3 regions of the Streptomyces sp. NPDC047515 genome follow, and region 3 is predicted to be linked to each of the others. Evidence: riboswitches for the same ligand, from Rfam matches in the RefSeq annotation. Region 3 holds a riboswitch; each other region holds the start of a gene.
What was found. Region 3 has a riboswitch for thiamine pyrophosphate ahead of thiC (phosphomethylpyrimidine synthase ThiC). Riboswitches for the same ligand answer to the same signal wherever they lie in the genome.
Positions count from the first base shown of each region.

Region 1 (3,710 bases), on a different contig from region 3:
CCACGGACACCGCCCACGCGCCGGGGCACACCCGGGGCAGTACTGCAGCCGAGCCGTGACAGGGACATGCGCCCCAAGGCGTCCCGGCGGGCCCGCGGTGGGGCCCGCCGGGACCGGGCGGGTCAGAACGCCGGACGTTCCGGGTCCAGCACCGCGCGCCCGTCCACCGGGGACGAAGCCTCGGCGAAGTGCCGGCGCGGGATCCGGCCCGCGCGGTACGCCAGCCTCCCGCCCGCCACCGCGTGCCGCATCGCCGCGGCCATCAGCTCGGGCTCCTGGGCCCGGGTCACCGCGGACGCCAGCATCACCGCCGCGCACCCCAGCTCCATCGCGAGCGCCGCGTCCGACGCCGTTCCGGCGCCCGCGTCGAGGATCACCGGCACCCGGGCCTGCTCGACGATCAGCTGGAAGTTGTGCGGGTTGCGGATGCCGAGGCCGGAGCCGATGGGGGAGCCGAGCGGCATGATCGCCGCGCACCCCACGTCCTGGAGCCTGCGGGCCAGCACCGGATCGTCGTTGGTGTAGGGCAGCACGGTGAAGCCGTCGTCCACCAGGGTCTCCGCGGCGTCCAGCAGCTCGATCGGGTCGGGCAGCAGGGTCCGCTCGTCGGCCACCACCTCCAGCTTGATCCAGTCGGTGCCGAGCGCCTCGCGGGCCAGCCGGGCGGTCAGCACGGCCTCGCCCGCGGTGAAGCAGCCCGCCGTGTTCGGCAGCACGCGGATGGAGAGCCGCCGGAGCACGGAGAGCACCGAGCCCTGCACGGTCGGGTCGAGGCGGCGCATCGCGACGGTGGTCAGTTCGGTGCCGGAGGCGGTCAGCGAGCGTTCGAGCACGTCGAGGCTGGGTGCCCCGCCGGTCCCCATGATCAGCCGGGAGCCGAAGGCGGTGTCGCCGAGGGTGAAGAGGTCGTGGGACACGGTCAGCCTCCCTGGACCGCGGTCAGGACCTCGACGCGGTCACCGTCACCGAGCACGGCGGTGGACCACTGGCCGCGCGGGACGACGGTCTCGTTGACGGCGGCCGCGACGCCGGAGTGCGCGGCGGTCAGGGTGGCGACGAGGGCGTCCAGGGTGGTGCCCGCGGCGAGCAGGCGGACCTCGCCGTTCACGGACACGGACAGGGGGGCGTGCTCGGGGGCGGAAGCCGGCAGGGAGAGGGGCGCGGGCTCGGTCATGCGGGCTGCTCCTGACGTACGGGGGCGGCGGGCGAGAAACGGAACGGGGTGAAGGGGCGGGCCACCTCGGGCACCTCGCCACGGGTGAGGAGCTCCGCCATGACATCACCGGTGACGGGGGTGAGCAGCACCCCGTTGCGGTGGTGGCCGGTGGCGAGATGGAGGCCGGGCAGGGCAGTGGGGCCGAGCAGCGGGGCGTTGTCGGGGGAGGCGGGGCGCAGACCGGCCAGGGTCTCGGTGAGCGGCAGTTCGGTGATGCCGGGCACCAGTTCGTGGGCGTCCCGCAGCAATTCGTAGACACCGCCCGCGGTGACGGTGGTGTCCCAGCCCATCTCCTCGCTGGTGGCGCCGACGACCAGTTCGCCGTTCTCGCGCGGTACGAGATAGACGTGACTGCCCCGGACCACGGCCCGGACCGTCCGGGTGAGGAAGGGCGCGTACGCCGCGGGCACCGTCAGCCGCAGCACCTGTCCCTTCACCGGACGGACCGGCGGCACGACCTCGTCCGGCAGTCCCGGGAGCCGGCCGCTCAGACTGCCCCCGGCGAGCACGACCTGGTCGGCGGTGAGTTCCGTGCCCCCGGCGAGGACGGTTCCGGCGGCCCGGTCGTGTACCACCGTCAGGCGCTCCACCCATGCGCGGTGGAAGACCACCCCGGCCCGCTCGCAGGCGGCCAGCAGCGCGGCGGCCAGTCGGCGGGGATCGATCTGGTGGTCGCCGTCGACCCGCAGACCGCCGCGGACGCCCGGCGCGAGCATCGGCTCCAGCCGGCGGCATTCGCGGCCGGTGAGCCACTCCGACTCCAGGCCGGAACGCTGCTGCAGGGCGTGCAGTTCCCGCAGATGGGCGCGGTCGTCGGAGTCCAGCGCGACGGCCAGCGTGCCGCAGGCGCGGAAGCCGGTCTCCCGCCCGCTCGCCGCCTCCAGTTCGGCCGCGAAGTCCGGATAGCGGGCGGCCGAGGCGACATTGAGGCCCAGCAGCATCTGTTCGCCGTAGTGGAGTTCGGTGACGGCGGCCAGCATGCCGGCCGCCACCCGGGCGGCCCCGCCGCCCGGCTCGGGGTCGACGACCGCGGTGCGCAGTCCGCGCTGCGCGGCCCGCCAGGCGGTCACCAGACCGATGATCCCGCCCCCGATGACGAGGACGTCGGATCCGATTCCGTTCCGAGAAGAACGCATGGGCGTCCAGCCCCTCCCTTCGCCGGCATGACCCGGATCAGGTTCGTACGGTCGGAGGCCGCCCCAGCCTCCCTCTCAGCCCGGTGCGTCCGGGCTCCCGCGAGTGTTTTACGTTGGTCACCCTAAACCCCGCCCGCCGGACCCAGTAAGGGAGCAGCCACCGTGGCCCGTTCGCTCGACGGACTCGTCCTCTCGCCGGTCGCCGACCAGGCCCCGGGCCAGGTCGGCACCCGCACGCGCTTCACGTACCACGAGGAGAACGGCCGGATCTGGGCCGAGTACGCGGGCGGCGACGTGGTCCGCGGCCATCTCGTCGGCACCCGGACCGGCGACACCCTCGACTTCCGGTATGTCCAGCTGAAGCAGGACGGAACGACATCTTCCGGCCACTGTGTCTCCACCGTGGTCGACCTCGCGGACGGCAGGGTCCGGCTGGACGAGCGGTGGGAATGGGAGTCGCAGGACGGCAGCGGTACGAGCACGGTGGAGGAGCTCCCCCTTCCTGACGGTGCGTCAGATGCTTAAGGTGTACGGGTGAGCGAACAGCAGCAGTCGGAGCGGCCGGACCGGCGGACGGGGCGATGTGTCGTCATCGTCGGCGCGGGCATGGCCGGAGTGCAGACGGCGGTGGCCCTGCGGGAGCAGGGCTTCACCGGTCCCGTCACCCTGATCGGTGCCGAACCGCACCAGCCCTACGACCGGCCCCCGTTGTCCAAGGCGGTACTGCTGGGCACGGCCGAGGGCTCCGCCTTCGACGTCGACTTCGAGGCACTGGACATCGATCTGTGGCTGGGGCGCGAAGTCACCGGTGTACGGCCCGGGGCGCACGAGCTGGACACGCCGTCAGGGCCCGTTCCCTACGACGTCCTGGTGGTCGCGACCGGCGCCGAACCGATCGTCCTGCCCGGTGCCGAAGGTGTTCCCGGGGTCCATCTGCTGCGCACCCTCGACGACGCGGCACGACTGCGGCCCGTCCTCGACGAGCGGCACGGCGTCGTGGTCGTCGGCGCGGGCTGGATCGGCGCGGAGTTCGCCACCGCGGCCCGCGCTGCGGGCTGCGCGGTCACCGTCGTCGAGGCCGCCGACCGGCCGCTCGCCGGCGCGATGCCCGCCGAGGTCGCCGCCCCGGTGGCGGCCTGGTACGCCGAGAGCGGCGCCGAACTCCTCACCGGGGCCAGGGTCGAGCGCATCGAACCCGGCCGCGTGATCCTCGCGGACGGCCGCGCGATTCCGGCCGGAGCGGTCGTCGTCGGCATCGGCGCACGGCCCGCCACCGGCTGGCTCTCCGGCTCCGGCATCGCGCTCGGCCCCGACGGATCGGTGACCGCCGACGACGCGCTGCGCACCTCGCTGCCCGA
Region 1 is NZ_JBEYTM010000004.1:210,633-214,342, reverse strand. Features, by position in the region: gene ABZ826_RS05140 (thiazole synthase) at 123-863, opposite strand; gene thiS (sulfur carrier protein ThiS) at 920-1,174, opposite strand; gene thiO (glycine oxidase ThiO) at 1,171-2,352, opposite strand; TPP riboswitch at 2,350-2,463, opposite strand; gene ABZ826_RS05125 (hypothetical protein) at 2,515-2,877, shown strand; gene ABZ826_RS05120 (FAD-dependent oxidoreductase) at 2,887-3,710, shown strand, end outside.
Region 1: linked by a shared signal. The riboswitch ahead of thiO (glycine oxidase ThiO) and the one ahead of thiC (phosphomethylpyrimidine synthase ThiC) in region 3 are both predicted to bind thiamine pyrophosphate.

Region 2 (3,710 bases), on a different contig from region 3:
GTCTGCCGGTAGATCTCCACCTCCAGCGTGGCGTACCCCGGCCCGCCGAGGATCTGCACGACCCCGAAGGAGGTGAAGGTGAAGAGGAAGACCATCAGCGCGGCGGCGGCCACGGCGGGTGCCAGGGCAGGCAGGGTGACCCGCCGCCAGGCGGCAAACCGTCCGGCGCCCAGCACCCGGGCGGCCTCCTCCTGTCGCGGGTCGAGCTGTGACCACAATCCGCCCACGGTCCGTACGACCACCGCGTAGTTGAAGAAGACATGGGCGAGCAGAATCGCCCAGACGGTGGTGTCGAGCCGTACGCCCCAGAGCTGGTCGAGGAACCCACCGCGTCCGAGCAGCGCCAGGAAGGCCGTCCCCACGACGACGGTGGGCAGGACGAACGGAACGGTGACGACCGCCCGCAGCAGCTGTTTGCCGGGGAAGTCGAAACGGGCGAAGACGTAGGCGCCGGGCAGCGCGATCAGCAGGGTCAGCGCGGTCGAGGCGAGCGCCTGCCAGGTGGTGAACCAGAGGACGTCACGGATGTCCGGCCGGGTCAGCACCTCGCCGATCCGGCCGAACTGCCAGACCCCGTCCGCCTTCAGCCCGCGGCCGACGATGGCGGTGACGGGGTAGGCGAAGAACAGCGCGAAGAACGCGACGGGCACGGCCATCAGGCCGAGCCGTACCGCGCTCCCGCGCCACGCCTTCGCGCGCACCGAGTCCACGCGCCCCGAGGAGCCGCGCGGCTCCTCGCCTCGCGGCCGCCGCACGTCCTCCTCGGGCGCATCCTTCCCGCCCGCGTCCGATCCGCGTACGGGAGTCTTCGCTACTTCACTACGAGCGAGGACCACGACTGGACCCACTGCTCACGGTTCTTGGAGATCCGATCGGGGGCGACCGTCGTCGGCCTGTCGACCGTCGCGCCGAACTTCATGAAGAGCTCCGGCAGTTTCGCGCTCTTGACGACCGGGTTCACGAACATGTTGAGCGGCATGTCCTCCTGGAACCTCTTGCTGATCAGGAAGTCCAGCAGGGCCTTGCCGCCCGCCTCGTTCTTCGCACCGTCCAGCAGGCCGGCGAACTCGATCTGGCGGAAGCAGGTCCCGGTGGCGACGCCGGTGGGGGCCTCGGCCGGCTGCGGCTTCGCGTAGAGCACCTCGACGGGCGGGCTGGAGGCGTACGAGACGACCAGCGGCCGGTCGGCCTTGGCCTTCCGGCCGCCCGCGGAGCCGGAGAACTCCTCGTTGTAGGCCTGCTCCCAGCTGTCGACGACCTTGACGCCGTTGCTCTTCAGCTTCTTCCAGTAGTCCTGGTAGCCCTTGTCGCCGTAGGTGGCGACGGTGCCGAGGAGGAAGCCGAGGCCGGGCGAGGAGGTCGCGGCGTTCTCGGTGACGAGGAGGTTCTTGTACGCGGGCTTCGCCAGGTCGTCGAAGGACCGCGGCGGCGCCAGCTTCTTGTCGGCGAAGTACTTCTTGTCGTAGTTGACGCAGATGTCGCCGGTGTCGATCGGGGTGACCCGGTGCTTGGCGGCGTCCAGCCGGGTGTCGGCCGCCACCTGGTCGATGCCCTTCGCCTCGTACGGCGTGAAGAGCCCGCTGTCCAGGGCACGGGAGAGCAGGGTGTTGTCGACGCCGAAGAACACGTCGCCGCGCGGGGAACCCTTGGTCAGGATCTCCTGGTTGAGCGCGACACCCGCGTCGCCGCTCTTGAGCACCTTGACGGTGTAGCCGGTCTTCTCGGTGAACTCCTTGAGCACGTCCGGAGAGGCGTTGAAGGAGTCATGGCTGACGAGCGTCACGGTCTTCGAGCCGGAGCCCTTCGTGCCCCCGGAACCGGAGGCCGACTTGTCGGAACTCCCGCATCCGGCCAGTGCCGTGACGCCGAGCGCGGCGGCGGCAGCGGTCGCCGCGAACTGCTTGGTTCTGCGCGTGGTGCGCATGGTGGATTCCTCCTGGGTTTTGGCCAGGAAGAGACGCGGCCCCGCCCGCGCAATGCGGGCAGGGCGCAACAGCATGAGTTGATGACCGAACTTCCTACCCGGAATGACCCGGGCGAGGTTCAGAGGGTCTGCGGCCGACCTGTCCTCGGTGCCGCACTCTCAGCGCTGTGGCGCTCCCCTGTCGGAATATGAAGTTGATTTCAGGCCCAGGTTACACGGGCCGTCCCGGCCTCAGCGCTCGGCCGCCGCCAGCTGTCCGCAGGCTCCGTCGATCTCCTGGCCGCGGGTGTCCCGCACCGTCACCGGCACCCCGTGGCTCGCGATCGCCTCGACGAAGGCCTTCTCGTCCTCGGGCCGCGAGGCGGTCCACTTGGAACCGGGCGTCGGGTTCAACGGGATCAGATTGACGTGCACCCGCTTGCCCTTGAGGAGCCTGCCGAGCAGGTCACCGCGCCAGGCCTGGTCGTTGATGTCCCGGATCAGCGCGTACTCGATGGAAACGCGGCGGCCGGACTTCTCCGCGTACTCCCACGCCGCGTCCAGCACCTCGCGCACCTTCCACCGCGTGTTCACGGGGACGAGCGTGTCGCGCAGTTCGTCGTCCGGCGCGTGCAGGGAAACGGCGAGGCGGCACTTGAAACCCTCGTCGGCGAAGCGCAGCATCGCGGGCACCAGACCCACGGTGGAGACGGTGATCCCGCGCTGCGAGAGCCCGAGGCCGTCCGGCTCCGGGTCGGTCAGCCGACGGATCGCGCCGACCACCCGGTTGTAATTGGCGAGCGGCTCGCCCATGCCCATGAAGACGATGTTGGAGAGCCGGGCCGGGCCTCCGGGGACCTCCCCGTCGCGCAGGGCCCGCATGCCGTCCACGATCTGGTGGACGATCTCGGCGGTCGACAGATTTCGGTCGAGACCGGCCTGTCCCGTCGCGCAGAACGGGCAGTTCATCCCGCATCCCGCCTGGGACGAGATGCACATCGTCACCCGCTCCGGGTAGCGCATCAGGACGGACTCGACGAGCGTCCCGTCGTGCAGCTTCCACAGCGTCTTACGGGTGGTGTCGTCGTCACAGCTGATGTGGCGGACCACGGACATCAGGTCGGGGAACATCGCCTCGGCGAGCTTGTCCCGCGAACCGGCCGGGATGTTGGTCCACTCGGCCGGATCGTGCGCGTACCGCGCGAAGTAGTGCTGCGAGAGCTGCTGCGCGCGGAACGGCTTCTCGCCGATCGCGGCGACCGCTTCCTTGCGCTCGGCGGGCGTGAGGTCGGCGAGGTGCCGCGGCGGCTTCTTGGCTCCGCGGGGCGCGACGAAAGTGAGTTCTCCGGGCTTAGGCATGGTTCATCCAGTGTCGCAGACAGAACGATGAGGGCCCGCCGCCCTGTGGACGACGGACCCTCACTCGTAAATGCCCAGGTCAGGACGGTGGCTCTCGCGAATCAGCCGGAACCCACGAACAGCACCAGCAGCAGCCAGACCACCGGGGCGGTCGGCAGCAGCGAGTCCAGCCGGTCCATGATGCCGCCGTGCCCCGGCAGCAGCGTGCCCATGTCCTTGATGCCGAGGTCCCGCTTGATCATCGACTCGCCCAGGTCACCGAGGGTGGCGCTGACCGCGACCGCGAGCCCCAGCAGCAGTCCCTGCCACCAGGAACCGCCGTCGATCAGGAACTGCATGCACAGCGCGCCGGCGACCATCGCGAAGGCGACGGCCCCGAACAGGCCCTCGCGGGTCTTTCCGGGGCTGATGCGCGGCGCGAGCTTGTGCTTCCCGAAGCGCCAGCCGA
Region 2 is NZ_JBEYTM010000034.1:44,180-47,889, forward strand. Features, by position in the region: gene ABZ826_RS25330 (iron ABC transporter permease) at 1-656, opposite strand, end outside; gene ABZ826_RS25335 (thiamine ABC transporter substrate-binding protein) at 812-1,924, opposite strand; TPP riboswitch at 1,998-2,114, opposite strand; gene rlmN (23S rRNA (adenine(2503)-C(2))-methyltransferase RlmN) at 2,156-3,262, opposite strand; gene ABZ826_RS25345 (phosphatidate cytidylyltransferase) at 3,364-3,710, opposite strand, start outside.
Region 2: linked by a shared signal. The riboswitch ahead of ABZ826_RS25335 (thiamine ABC transporter substrate-binding protein) and the one ahead of thiC (phosphomethylpyrimidine synthase ThiC) in region 3 are both predicted to bind thiamine pyrophosphate.

Region 3 (3,710 bases):
CACGGATCGCGCCCTCTTCAGGGCCGGTACGGCGCCGCTTGTGGCCTTTCTCGACCGCACGGACAAACTCGTGCCGCTCGGGCAGGAGTGCACGCTGGGTGACTTCGAGGGCAATCTGGAAGAGGCCCTGGGCCGGATCCTCGCGGAGGAACAGAACGCCGGCTGAAGAGCGCGGCGCCGCAGGCCGGCCCGCCGGTCGAACGCGACACCCGCCGAATGGGTGAATCGCTCTCCGTGTGGGGGCGATCAAGACTTCGCCCTGCGACGGCGGCTCTTCCCGGTCCGTACGGGTGCGGGAGCTCCGGCTTCCGTGCCGAGCCCCGTGCGGTCCGCGGAGACGACCAGCGCGGCGAGCACGGTCGTCACCGGCACCGAGGCGACCAGTCCGATCGAGCCGACCAGCGTTCGTACGATCTCCTCCGCCACCAGTTCGCTGTTGGCCACCGTCCCCACGCTGCTTCGGGCGATCGAGAACAACAGCAGCAGCGGCAGCGCGGCGCCCGCGTAGGCCAGCACCAGCGTATTGACGACCGAGGCGATGTGGTCGCGCCCGATCCTGATCCCTGCCCGGTAGAGACCCCGCGCACCCATCGTCGGGTTCGCCTGGTGCAGTTCCCAGACCGCGGATGTCTGTGTGACCGTCACATCGTCGAGCACCCCGAGCGAGCCGATGATGACACCGGCCAGCAGCAGACCGCTCATGTCGATGTGCGGGTACAGGCCGTGGATGAGGCCGGTGCTGTCATCGGTGTTGCCGGTCAGGCTCGCCCAGCCGATGAAGAGCGATCCGAGCAGTCCGATCAGGAGCAGGGAGATCAGGGTGCCGATGACGGCGACCGAGGTGCGGGCGGTCAGGCCGTGGCACATGTAGAGCGCGATCAGCATGATCGCACTGGCCCCGACCACCGCGACGAGCAGTGGATTCGAGCCCTGGAGGATGGCCGGGAGGATGAACAGCGTCAGCACGGCGAACGACACGGCGAGCGCGACCAGTGCCATCACGCCGCGCATCCTGCCCACCGCGACCACCACCAGGGCGAAGATCCCGGCCAGCAGCGTCATCGGGAACTTCCGGTTCACATCCGTCACCGAGTACTGCAAATCATGGGGAGCGTCGGGGGCGTACGCCACGACCACGCCCTGTCCCCGGCGCAACTGACGCGGCGCGTCGGGCTGGACGATCTCGACGAAGGTCCGGCCCCGGTCGTGACCGGTCGTCACTTCCACGGTGGCTTTCTCGCACAGCCCCGTCTCGCTCCCCGGCGGCGTCGTGTCGCCACTGGTGGGCATCTGAGCGGCGTTCACGTCCTTGCAGTCCACCTTGTCGATCTTCACCACCTTGGCCTGCTGGGTCTGCTGGTCGAAACCGACACCGGTCCGCTCGTGCGGGGGCGCACTCCCCGGCCAGAGCACCACCAGGCCGACGACGACCGCGGCGGCGAACGGGATCAGTACGGCGGCGATGACCTTGCGCAGGTGCTTGGAGACGGGCGCGGCGGGGCCGTGGCCGTGTGAATGGCCGTGCTGATGGCCCTGCGGGGCGGGGTCGTGATGGGGGGACGTCACCGGCCGATCATCGCAAGAAGTGAAGGGCCTCTGTTCATTTCGCCGGACAGGGCGCTAGCGTGGGGGGACCTTTGCACACGCGGGAGCTCGGAGCACCGGGCTGAGAGGGCGCTGATATCCGTACATCCGTACGGGACGGGCTGCGCCGACCGCCGAACCTGTTACCGGGTAATGCCGGCGTAGGGAGTAGGTCTCATGACCACATCGGACGCACGCACGCCTGCCTCGAACCAGAGCGACGAGGCCGGGAAGTCCATCGGCTGGCACAAGGGGTACGTCCAGGGCTCACGCCCGGACCTCCGGGTGCCGGTCCGTCAGGTGCACCTCACCAACGGCAAGGACGTGACGCTGTACGACACGTCGGGGCCGTACACCGATCCCACCACCGCGACCGATGTCCGTCGCGGCCTCGCGCCCCTGCGGGAGAACTGGATCATCGCGCGCGGCGACACCGAGGAGTACCCGGGCCGCCCGGCCCGCCCCGAGGACGACGGGCTCAAGCACACCTCGCCGCGAATGGGGTCTCCCCTGCTCGAGCGAAGCCGAGAGCTTGGGGAAGGGCTGCGCAACCTCGACGCGGTCTTCCCCGGCCGGCCGCGGCTGCCCCGCCGCAGCCGGGACGGGCAGCCGGTCACCCAGCTCGCGTACGCCCGCCGGGGCGAGATCACTCCGGAGATGGAGTACGTGGCGATCCGGGAGAACGTCGGACCCGAGGTGGTGCGCGAGGAGATCGCCGCGGGCCGGGCCGTGCTGCCGGCCAACGTCAACCATCCCGAGATCGAACCGATGATCATCGGCAAGCGGTTCCTGGTGAAGGTCAATGCCAACATCGGCAACTCCGCGGTGACGTCCTCCATCGAGGAGGAGGTGGAGAAGATGACATGGGCGACGCGGTGGGGCGCCGATACGGTCATGGACCTTTCCACCGGACGCAACATTCACACCACCCGTGAGTGGGTTCTGCGCAACTCACCCGTGCCGATCGGCACCGTTCCCCTCTACCAGGCCCTCGAAAAGGTCGACGGCAAGGCCGAGGAGCTGACCTGGGAGATCTACAAGGACACCGTCATCGAGCAGGCCGAGCAGGGCGTCGACTACATGACGGTCCACGCCGGCGTGCGCCTGCCGTACGTACCGCTGACCGCCCGCCGAAAGACCGGCATCGTCTCCCGCGGCGGCTCGATCATGGCCGCGTGGTGCCTCGCGCACCACAAGGAGTCGTTCCTGTACGAGCACTTCGAGGAGCTCTGCGAGATCCTCGCCACGTACGACGTGACGTACTCGCTGGGCGACGGGTTGCGCCCCGGATCGATCGCCGATGCCAACGACGAGGCCCAGTTCGCCGAACTGCGCACGCTCGGCGAGCTGAACACGATCGCCAAGCGGTTCGGCGTACAGACCATGATCGAGGGTCCGGGGCATGTCCCGATGCACAAGATCAAGGAGAACATCGACCTTCAGCAGGAGATCTGCGAGGAGGCGCCGTTCTACACGCTCGGCCCGCTGACCACCGATGTCGCTCCGGCGTACGACCACATCACCTCGGGCATCGGCGCGGCGATGATCGCCTGGTGGGGCACGGCGATGCTCTGTTACGTCACGCCCAAGGAGCACCTGGGCCTGCCCAACCGGGACGATGTGAAAACCGGCGTCATCACGTACAAGATCGCGGCTCACGCGGCGGACCTCGCCAAGGGGCATCCGGGGGCGCAGGACTGGGACGACGCGCTCTCCGACGCCCGCTTCGAATTCCGCTGGGAGGACCAGTTCAATCTGGCCCTCGACCCCGTCACGGCACGGGAGTTCCACGACGAGACGCTGCCGGCCGAGCCTGCGAAGACGGCGCACTTCTGCTCGATGTGCGGCCCGAAGTTCTGTTCGATGAAGATCTCTCAGGACATCCGTCGTGAACACGGTGGTTCGCAGGCGGAGATCGACGCGGGCATGGCGGAGAAGTCCAAGGAGTTCGCGGCGGCAGGCAACCGCGTCTATCTGCCGATCGCGGACTGAGTCCGTCGCACGGTGCCAAGGGTGGCGAAGGCCCTTTCGCGGACTTTCGCCACCCGTCCGCTGTTCTCCGGGCGCGCAGCGGGACCGGGGGCGCGGTGGCGTCGGAGAGCCGGCTTACGGGGCTCGTGCGGAAG
Region 3 is NZ_JBEYTM010000022.1:53,050-56,759, reverse strand. Features, by position in the region: gene ABZ826_RS19750 (SsgA family sporulation/cell division regulator) at 1-166, shown strand, start outside; gene ABZ826_RS19745 (YibE/F family protein) at 247-1,566, opposite strand; TPP riboswitch at 1,636-1,769, shown strand; gene thiC (phosphomethylpyrimidine synthase ThiC) at 1,762-3,576, shown strand.